DNA from 3 places in the Hafnia alvei genome. Region 2 is predicted to be linked to each of the others. Evidence: predicted binding sites of a transcription regulator. Region 2 holds the regulator's gene; each other region holds the start of a gene.
What was found. The regulator CRP, encoded in region 2, controls carbon source genes, mostly activating them, when cyclic AMP is high. The targets are predictions, from matches to a motif close to ATGTGANNNNNNTCACAT.
Positions count from the first base shown of each region.

Region 1: ydfZ (putative selenium delivery protein YdfZ) is a predicted target of CRP. The motif match lies at 1,726-1,743, and genes of this name have one in related genera.
Region 3: rhaB (rhamnulokinase) is a predicted target of CRP. The motif match lies at 1,524-1,541, and genes of this name have one in related genera.

Region 1 covers NZ_OZ061315.1:1,771,527-1,774,843, reverse strand. Annotated here, with positions in the region: gene rlmKL (bifunctional 23S rRNA (guanine(2069)-N(7))-methyltransferase RlmK/23S rRNA (guanine(2445)-N(2))-methyltransferase RlmL) at 1-1,363, opposite strand, end outside; gene ydfZ (putative selenium delivery protein YdfZ) at 1,838-2,041, shown strand; gene AB3Y96_RS08290 (YcbX family protein) at 2,247-3,317, shown strand, end outside.
Region 2 covers NZ_OZ061315.1:4,451,947-4,455,263, reverse strand. Annotated here, with positions in the region: gene AB3Y96_RS20770 (YccS/YhfK family putative transporter) at 1-1,406, opposite strand, end outside; gene crp (cAMP-activated global transcriptional regulator CRP) at 1,450-2,082, opposite strand; gene AB3Y96_RS20760 (OsmC family protein) at 2,413-2,820, shown strand; gene AB3Y96_RS20755 (LysR substrate-binding domain-containing protein) at 2,824-3,317, opposite strand, start outside.
Region 3 covers NZ_OZ061315.1:1,229,867-1,233,183, reverse strand. Annotated here, with positions in the region: gene rhaR (HTH-type transcriptional activator RhaR) at 1-402, opposite strand, end outside; gene rhaS (HTH-type transcriptional activator RhaS) at 540-1,361, opposite strand; gene rhaB (rhamnulokinase) at 1,700-3,178, shown strand; gene AB3Y96_RS05825 (L-rhamnose isomerase) at 3,175-3,317, shown strand, end outside.

The DNA.
Region 1 (3,317 bases), 2.7 Mb from region 2:
GCGCATCAACGGTTTTCGGCGGCGCATATTCCTGCACCACCACTTTGTCGGCATAGCGATCGACGGCAACGTTGTATTCTGGCAGATCGGCATCATAAACGCGGTAGCATTCAATGCCTTCTTGCTTCGCCCACTTATCAAGCTTCTTCAGATTCTTACGCAGACGGTTCGCATAATCTTCAGCAATTTGGCCTGCTGGCGCACCCAGCGGGTTCTCTGCGAGCTGATAGTTTTTCTGCACACAGTCCAGCGGGCCGTTTTTCGCCTTAAATTGACGCTCTGCACGGAGCTGTAAACAGCTCAGCAGTTCAGGAGATGCACTGAATAAAGAGAGCTGCCAACCGCCAAATGCGCCTTTCATGATGCGACCTAACGCATTGTGCAGCGCAATCAGTGCAGGTTCGCTTTCTAAGCGTTCACCGTATGGCGGGTTGCTTAGCACGGTTCCGGTTGGGCCTTCTGGCAGCGGGTTTTTCAGGTTGCTGACGTCAGCCACGTTGAACGTAATCAGTTCGGAAACACCAGCACGACGGGCGTTAGCACGCGCCATTTCAATCACACGGCGATCGTTATCTGAACCGAAGAAACGTGACTGACCTTCCTGTTCTTGCAGACCACGACGGGCACGCACCTGTGCTTCCGCCATCAGTTCACGCCACAATTCAGGGTTATGACCATTCCACGCGGTGAAGCCCCAGTGCTGACGGGTCAGACCCGGCGCGTGATCGGAGGCCATCATTGCGGCTTCAATCAGTAAAGTACCGGAACCACACATTGGGTCGACCATCGGCGTACCCGCTTTCCAGCCCGAACGCAGCACAATAGCCGAGGCCAACGTTTCTTTAAGCGGTGCCGCACCGGTAAGATCGCGGTAGCCACGCTGATGCAGGCCTTCTCCGCTCAGATCCAACGCCACGCTGGCCGTTTCACGCTGTAGGAAAACGTTAATACGAATATCTGGCGTTTGTTTGGCGACGGTGGGACGCGCATCAATTTTGCGCGTGAAGCTATCCACGATCGCATCTTTGACTTTCAACGCGCCATATTGGCTGTTGCGAATTTCTTCGTTGGTGCCGGTGAAATGCACGGCAAAGGTTTTATCGACGCCAAAAATAGAAGTCCAGTCGATTGCCTGTACACCTAAGTACAGATCCAGATCGCTATAGACTTTAAACTCATTCAGCGGCATCAAAATGCGCGAAGCTAAACGGCTCCAGAGCAGGCTCTGATAGAGCAAACGATCATCCCCTTGAAAATGCACACCGCCTTGAACAATTTGACAGGAGTGCGCACCGAGGGCTTCGAGTTCATTTTTTAACAGTTCTTCTAGACCGCGCGCGGTGCTGGCAAACAGAGATTTCATGTTTTCACTATCACTAAAGAGAATTTACGGAGACTAAAAGCCAGAAAAAGCTTAATAATCAAATGAGTATGCAACTCCATGCATTATAACTAAGCAGCAAGTTGCACCGTTTGCTAGGTTCTGACAAGTGAACATCAGTCAGTTAATTGGCTATTTTAACCTGTAGGACCCTACATTTGATACTTTTCTATGAAAAACCGCCATCCTTCATTTTATCTTTTTGCCATCCCCCTTTTTTGGCCTGTTTTTACGCGATGTCTAATGCATCATTTTTAATCCTTTTTCTTCTGCGAAAAATGTTCAAAATAAACGCCGTTTTAAAATTATAGTTAACGATTTCATAGGGATAAATATTTTTAAAAATTTGATCTAAATCATTTTTTTTGCAAAACGACGATTTTAAAATCTCACACCGAATTCATGATGTACCGATGATATACGATGAAGGAGGAGCTGAAGATGACCCAAGAAAGCGTGATGACATACGATCGCAACCGCAACGCCATTAAAGTTGGCAGCCGCGTCATGGTGAGTGGTACCGGCGAGATTGGTGTAATTACGGCTATTCACGGTGACAACCTACCCTCAGCGCAAATCCGTCGTTCAAAATGCGTAGATATCGATAATCTCAGCGATCGTTACGTTCCGCTCGACCTTGTTCGCTTAGGGATGAACTAATCCTATCTTGCACGTGAATACTCACCGTTAAGTGCCGGTCGCAGACCTCTTGATCGGCACTGCATCTCTTCCCCACCGCTTCTACACCTACTGATAGCTCTGTACCCATAAAAGAAAACGCCGCGCTATCTGTTCAATATGAAGCAGGTGTCATAAAGTGATCGGCTGAAATTCTTTTAAAACGACGGAACGAGGAAGTGCTGAAATGATCACGTTATCAAAGCTATATGTTCATCCGATAAAATCCATGCGTGGCTTACAGCTTTCACAGGCTCAGGTTTTGCCAAGTGGTTTAGCATTCGATCGTGCGTTGATGATAACTGAAACTGACGGCACCTTTATTACCGCTCGCCAAAATCCACGGATGGTGACATTCACCCCCTCCTTATTACCGAACGGTATTGCTCTCGCCGCGCCCGATGGTGAAAGTATTATGGTGTTATGGCAAGACTTTATTAAAGAACAACAGCCTACCGAAGTTTGGGGCAATCACTTTACCGCGCTCATTGCACCTACCCAGATAAACGTATGGCTGAGCCGTTATTTTAAGCGCGACGTTCAGCTTCGTTGGTTAGGCGATGAGCTCAGTCGGCGTGTAAAACATCACCCGGAAATTCCGCTGACGTTTGCCGACGGTTATCCTTTTTTATTAATCAATGAAGCTTCGTTTCAAAATTTACAGCAGCGCAGCCCAAGCGCTATTCGCATTGAGCAGTTTAGACCGAATATTGTCGTTAGCGGCGCTCAGGCTTTTGATGAAGATAGCTGGCAGGTTATTCGCATCGGCGAGATTATTTTTGATTTAGTCAAACCATGCAGCCGCTGTATTCTGACCACGGTGAGCACCGACCGTGGGCGTAAACACCCTGCAGGTGAACCGTTAAAAACCTTGCAGTCATTCCGCACCGCAGACAATGGCGATGTGGATTTCGGCATGAATATGATCGCGCGCAGCGGTGGGGTTATTCGCCAAGGAGATAACGTTGAAATACTCAGCGTTCGCCCTCCTCGTCTTTATTCGGCTGGAGAAACAAACGAATCTCTATCGGTAGCCAATGTCGGTGAAAAAAGCGTCAAAATTGAATATCAAGGAGAGGTATTTACCGGCAATAACCAACAAATACTGTTAGAACAGCTGGAAGCTCAAGGTATCCGAATTCCCTATTCTTGTCGGGCAGGATTATGCGGTGCTTGCAAATTAACGCTAGACGAAGGGGAAGTTACGCCGTTGAAGAAAAGCGCCGTGGGCCCGAATGGCCGCATTCTTAGCTGTAGC
Region 2 (3,317 bases):
TATACCGCCGTGATGGTGAAACCGATCACGGCCAGCCCGTAATTTTTCCTGAGAACCAAATAAGCTGCGATGGTTATCACCAGCATGCAGCTTAGCGTGACGTTCAGCGGTAGGTTGAGTTGAAGTAGTCCTGCGGCAACAATTAACCCAACGAAGGTACCCAGCGCACGGTGCTGGATCCTGACTCGCGTCGCGTTATAGCCATTTTGGATCACCAGCATGATCGTCAGTAAAACCCAATAGGGCTTTGGCAGATGGAATAACATGCCGAGGCTACTACCTGCCGCCAGCGTTATGCCTAAACGGGCGGCGTTGCGCAGCGCTACTGATTTTAACGAAAGATAAGCACGCAGCGCAGGCCAGAAAGGAAGCCGCTGCTGGGTGGACATCAGATTGCGTTGATATAATGGGCGTTGGCGTTCTAGCAGGCGAGCCACGCGGCTAAAATGGTAGTAACAGAATTTGCCAACGGGGTTATCTGGATGCTGATTGGCCAGCTTTTCGAGCGCTGATAGTTCAATATCCATCGAGAAGTGCTGAGGATAGCGGTGGTACAGAATATCGTCGGCAACCGTTTTGAGCCGTTCTGTAATGACCTGAGCATTGCGGCGTATTATCGCTTCGGCTTGGCTTTTTTCTACCAGCTTTTGTACTTCATCAGGCTGAGACAGGCTAACGGTGATGTGTTCTTGTAAGTCTAGCGCGACCTGAAAATAGCGCAGCAGGCGTTTGTATTCTGGGTTGTGCACCAATGACAGCATGTGCATTTGTTGATAGATCTGGGTAATGAGATCCATCACTTTTTGCTGGCGTTGCAGCAACGGAGGCAGCGCGGTTTCAGGATCGATATGCTGAGTTAGTAGGCTGTATTTGGCTTCCATGTAGTCGCCAAGCTGGATGTATAGCTGGCTTAGGTTTTCGCGGATCGGTTGCCCTTTCCACAACAGGAACCAAAACCAAGTGAAGGCGCCATACCAAATCGTGCCGACAATATACAGCAGTGGCCCGTGCCAGATAGGCACGCTTCCAGCCATACTCAGGGTAAAAATAGAGGCAACCAGCGCAGCAGGCATGAGCCGCGCGTGAAGTGGGCTAATCTCACCGTTAACGCCCAGTAACAAGGCTAAACCGAGCATGATCAACGGTAGGGGAATTTGCCAGAGTAAGCATTGCTGTAGCAGAAAACTGCTGAAGGCAAATAAGCTGCCGCCAACGACTAATCGTTTGATAAAGCGTTTATGAGGTGTATCGAGCCCAGCGATATTGCAGCAGGCGGGAACTAAAGAGAACATCAGCCCGAGTTGTAGATTACCTATCAACAGGCCGAATAGCACAGGAAGACACAGCACCAGCGTTTGACGCAGTGCGTAGTTGACTTCCGGGTGGTAGATGAACCGCCGCCACATAGCTAAAGAAACCCGTGCAGCAAGGCTACACGGGCATCATTTATCAGCGAGTGCCGTAAACGACGATGGTTTTTCCGTGTGCGGAGATCAGGTTTTGATCTTCCAGCATCTTCAGAATACGACCAACGGTTTCACGGGAACAGCCAACGATCTGGCCGATTTCCTGACGAGTGATCTTGATCTGCATACCATCTGGATGAGTCATGGCATCCGGCTGTTTGGCCAGATTAAGCAGGGTCTGAGCGATACGACCGGTTACGTCCAAGAACGCAAGGTTGCCGACTTTTTCAGAGGTAACCTGTAAACGGCTAGCCATCTGAGCAGACAGGCGCATCAGAATATCTGGATTGACCTGAATGAGCTGGCGGAATTTCTTGTAAGAAATTTCAGCCACTTCACAGGCGGTTTTTGCACGAACCCAGGCGCTACGTTCTTGCCCTTCCTCAAATAAGCCTAGTTCACCAATGAAATCGCCCTGATTCAGATAAGAAAGGATCATTTCTTTGCCTTCTTCATCTTTAATCAATACAGCAACGGAGCCCTTAACGATGTAGTACAGGGTTTCAGCCTTTTCACCTTGGTGGATCAGGGTACTTTTGGACGGATACTTGTGGATATGGCAATGAGACAAGAACCATTCAAGAGTCGGGTCTGTTTGCGGTTTGCCGAGAACCATTCGCTATTATCCTCTGTTGTTATCGCTGCCCTAATATCGGGATACTGATCCTGACAGTGTGCTTATCGTGGCACGGGGCTTTGCTTATTAACTTGTTATAGCACTTCATAATCGAGATATAGAGTAATAGGCTAAGGTAATTATTTCCTATAGTTATTGATCTATACCCGTTTCAATCCATAAAGATCCATTTCGGCATAGTTTGTAGCACAGCTTTGTGCAGGTGTCTTGTGTTGTCTCGCTTCAGCATCAAGAAGTGAGGCCTCGGATTGCCTGTTTTTCATAGAAAGCGTAGTCTGATGCCAAAATTTAACCAAAGGGGTGATAAACATGCAGGCACGAGTGAAATGGGTTGAAGGGATGACTTTTCTGGGTGAATCTGCTTCAGGACACCAGATCCTTATGGATGGAAACGCTGGCGATAAAGCACCAAGCCCAATGGAAATGGTGCTCATGTCTGCGGGCGGATGCAGTGCGATTGACGTGGTGTCTATTTTGCAGAAAGGGCGAATGGACGTGCGCGACTGTGAAGTGAAATTAACCTCTGAGCGCCGCGAAGAAGCTCCTCGTTTGTTTACTCACATTAATCTGCATTTTATCGTCACCGGCAAAGGGCTGACCGATAAAGCCGTTGAACGTGCGGTTGCATTATCTGCTGAAAAGTATTGCTCGGTAGCGCTGATGTTAGGCCAAGCGGTGAATATTACCCACAGCTTTGAGGCTATCGTGGTTGAGTAACGACTACTCCCAAGCATAGTTCTGGCATTCCCAACGCAATAAATCCAAGAATCGCCGTGCTGTTAAGGTTAGCGGCGATTTTCGTGAATAGAACACGCAATACTGAGCGGTGGGTAGATCGTCGATAGGCAATGAACAGAGTGTATTCTCTAGCCCCAGTGGCGCCCGCATCGCCCGAGCCACGATGGTAAGGTATTGTGCCTGTTGTACCATGCTTAATGCGCAAACCACGGAGTCGGTTCGGATCGGTGATTGGCTAAGCTGGAGGTAAAAATTCCCCATCGCTAATTCTAGCTGTTGGTAGTAGCCCATATCAGTTTCGGGTATCAACCATTTTGCGTGCTTCAACTCTTCTAACGATTTTGCCTGAGCAAATGGGTTGTCTCGGTGGGCGATAATGCAAAAGGGCGATTCAAACAGCGGCTCACGTACGAGATCCATTGGCGTCGTTTCAGCGGTTAATGTGCCGATGGCGAAATCTAATTTGCCTTCACGTA
Region 3 (3,317 bases), 3.2 Mb from region 2:
CGCCAGCTGAGCAATAATCGGCCTCGCCTGCGCTAAACCTCCGGTGCTTAAACGCCAGTGATTTTGTCGAGTAGACTCGTCGAACGGCGGCAATAACAGATTCCATTGCGCGTTTAAACGTAAGCGCTCAGGGCAATAGATGATATTGTCGAGAACCAGATCGTTCACCGATTCGTAGCTATGGCAGTCCTCGGCGTTGATGTAGAAAATATCGCCGCAGGTTATCCGATACGGGCGATCGTTGAGCACGTGCAAGCCGTTGCCGCGCCAAACAATCACAATCTCGCAAAACTGGTGGGAATGCTCGGCAAAAACCTGCTGCGGATACCGATCCGCCACGGCGACCGGCATCTGTTCTGAAGGAAAATAATCCCGACTCTCCAGCACTAACAGCTTTCGCATTCCCAGCCTCCCACGCTTATTAAGCCAGAAAGTATTACAGAATCATCGTGGTTTTACGTTGACGGCTTTCTCGATTCCGCACATTGCATTCAGCCGTTAAGTAACAAAATATCACTTGGATTAACGTTATCAGATAGCTATCCCTGATAACGCAAGGCTCGGGGAGATTGGTCGAACTCGCGTTTGAAAAGCGTAGAGAAATGATTGCTGTCACCAAAGCCACACTGATAAGCAATATCCGTCACGCTGCTATCGCTGTGGCAAAGCTGGTGACGAGCTTGCAAAAGCCGCAGGCGCGTCAGATAACGCTGCGGCGTCATGCCGGTGTGATTCTTGAGCTGGCGGTGTAAGGTGCGAAGCGGCAAAGAGAAACGGTCAGCTAATTCGGTCCACTCCACAGATTCGGCGTAGTGATGCTGCAACCAGTCCAATAGCTGGCGCAAACGCCCTTCCTGATCGTCCCCCACCTGAGCAGAACACCCCTGCCAAAGCTGTACAATAAGCTGCATAAAGACGCTTTCATGCAATGCAATATCCTCGGCTCGCTCGCTGGCTGGTGTTTGTTCGAGTTTCGCCATCAGCATTTTTACCTGCGCTAACACCTGCTGGCTGATACGCCAATGGGAGGGATAAACCCCTTCGGATTCTTGCGGTAAAAATTGCTCTACGCCCGATAAAAACTTAAACGCATCCGGCGCTCGAAAGAGCACGTTAGTAAGAAAAAGGCCGTCGGTATGCTCAAATAAATGGCGATCGTGATCGCGAACGAAACATACACAGCCGCTGTTGAGCGTATAGGGATTACCGTTAAAAACGTGCACGCCGGCCCCCTGCTCTACAATCACAATTTCATAGAAATCATGATGATGCTCAGGAAACTCCGGCTGCGGAGCGCGAGGTTCTATGGCCACAGGAGCATAGCCAGAAGAGAAAAAATCGATACTGTGCAAAACCGTCATCGTCAGACTCCTTATCTTATCGGGGTATCAACGCGGGTGATTTTTCCAGCGGTTTGCTATGGCTCGATAGTAGAAGAAGGCCGAAAAATGAACCTTAAACTTTTGACGTCAAAACGGCTTTTAGCGTTCGTTTATTTAAGAATGCGCGGCCAATATTAAGAAATGCGGCGAACATCACAGGCCAGCGCATCTAAGAACTGTGACCTACTTCACTTTCACCTTTGCTGTATTGCCATCGCCATAATTTCGCTGGCATTCATGAGAAGGTGCCCTTGTTAGCAAGTTTCTACACTGGCCGTCATTGATAAATAAGAATGTTCAACGACGGACGGTTCAACATGACGACACGCCATATTGCCGCAATCGATCTTGGTGCCTCCAGCGGACGCGTGATGCTGGCGAGTTACCATGTCGGTACTCAACACCTTACGCTAAAAGAGATCCGCCGCTTTACCAATCGGCTGGTACCCCGCGACGGTTTTGATACCTGGGATCTCGACGCTCTTGAGCACGAAATTCGCACCGGGCTTGAGCAAATTGATGCTGAAAATATCCCGCTGGACAGCATTGGCATCGATACCTGGGGCGTGGATTTTGTGTTGCTGGATGCCAACGGCGAGCGGGTCGGCCACCCAGTCGCTTACCGAGACGATCGTACCCACGGCCTCATGGCGCAGGCCCAAGAGCGCTTAGGTAAACCGTTTATCTATCAGCGTACCGGCATTCAGTTTTTGCCCTTCAATACCCTTTATCAGCTGCGTGCGCTCAGTGAACAGCAACCAGAGCTGCTGGATCGGGTAGAACATCTATTACTGATCCCCGACTATCTGCATTACCGCTTAACCGGGCAAATGAACTGGGAATACACCAATGCCAGCACCACGCAGCTGTTGAACATCAATAGCGGCGATTGGGATACTGATTTGCTGGATTATGCCGGCGTTCCCGCCCGCTGGTTTGGCAAACCCACCCAGCCCGGTAACCGCATCGGTTGCTGGCAAAGTCCTAAGGGGCAACAGGTTCCTGTGGTTGCCGTTGCCACCCACGACACCGCCAGCGCGGTGATTGCCACTCCGATGCAAGACAGCGATTCAGCCTATCTCAGCTCAGGAACGTGGTCATTAATGGGCATCGAAAGCCGCACACCGCTCACCGACAGCCGTGCCTTGCAGGCCAATATCACCAATGAAGGGGGTACGGAAGGCCGCTATCGAGTGCTGAAAAATATTATGGGCTTATGGCTGCTGCAGCGCGCAACCCAAGAGCTGGGTGTTCAGTATCTTCCCGATCTGATTGCAGAGGCGGCTCTGCGGCCTGCACACCATTTTTTGATTAACCCAAACGACGAGCGCTTCATCAATCCGCCCAATATGTGTTTGGAAATTCAAAACGACTGCCGCGAGCGTGGTGCTCCGGTGCCCGAAACACCGGCAGAACTGGCGCGCTGTATCTTTGACAGCTTGGCGAAACTCTATCAGCAGGTAGCCGAAGAGCTCTCCGCGCTGCGCGGTAAGCCGATCAGCCATTTGCATATCGTCGGCGGTGGCAGCCAAAACCGTTTCCTCAATCAGCTGTGCGCCGATCTCTGCAACATCGAAGTCAGCGCAGGTCCGGTGGAAGCCTCAACGTTAGGCAATATCGGCAGCCAGTTAATCGCGCTGGGTGATATTGCCAATGTGCATGATTTCCGCAGCGTGGTGGCACATAACTTCCCGCTGGAACATTTTTTACCTAACCCATCTCACCACTCTTTATCCGCATCGCTTAGCAACGGCGCTGCGCAAACATCTGCCCAATTCAAAGGAACATGTGTATGACCACTTCAATCGATCAGGCTTGGGAACTGGCTAAACAACGTTTTAACGCTGTTGGCGTAGACGTCGAAAATGCGCTGAAAACCATGGAGAGACTGCCGGTTTCGATGCACTGCTGGCAGGGTGACGACGTCGCCGGTTT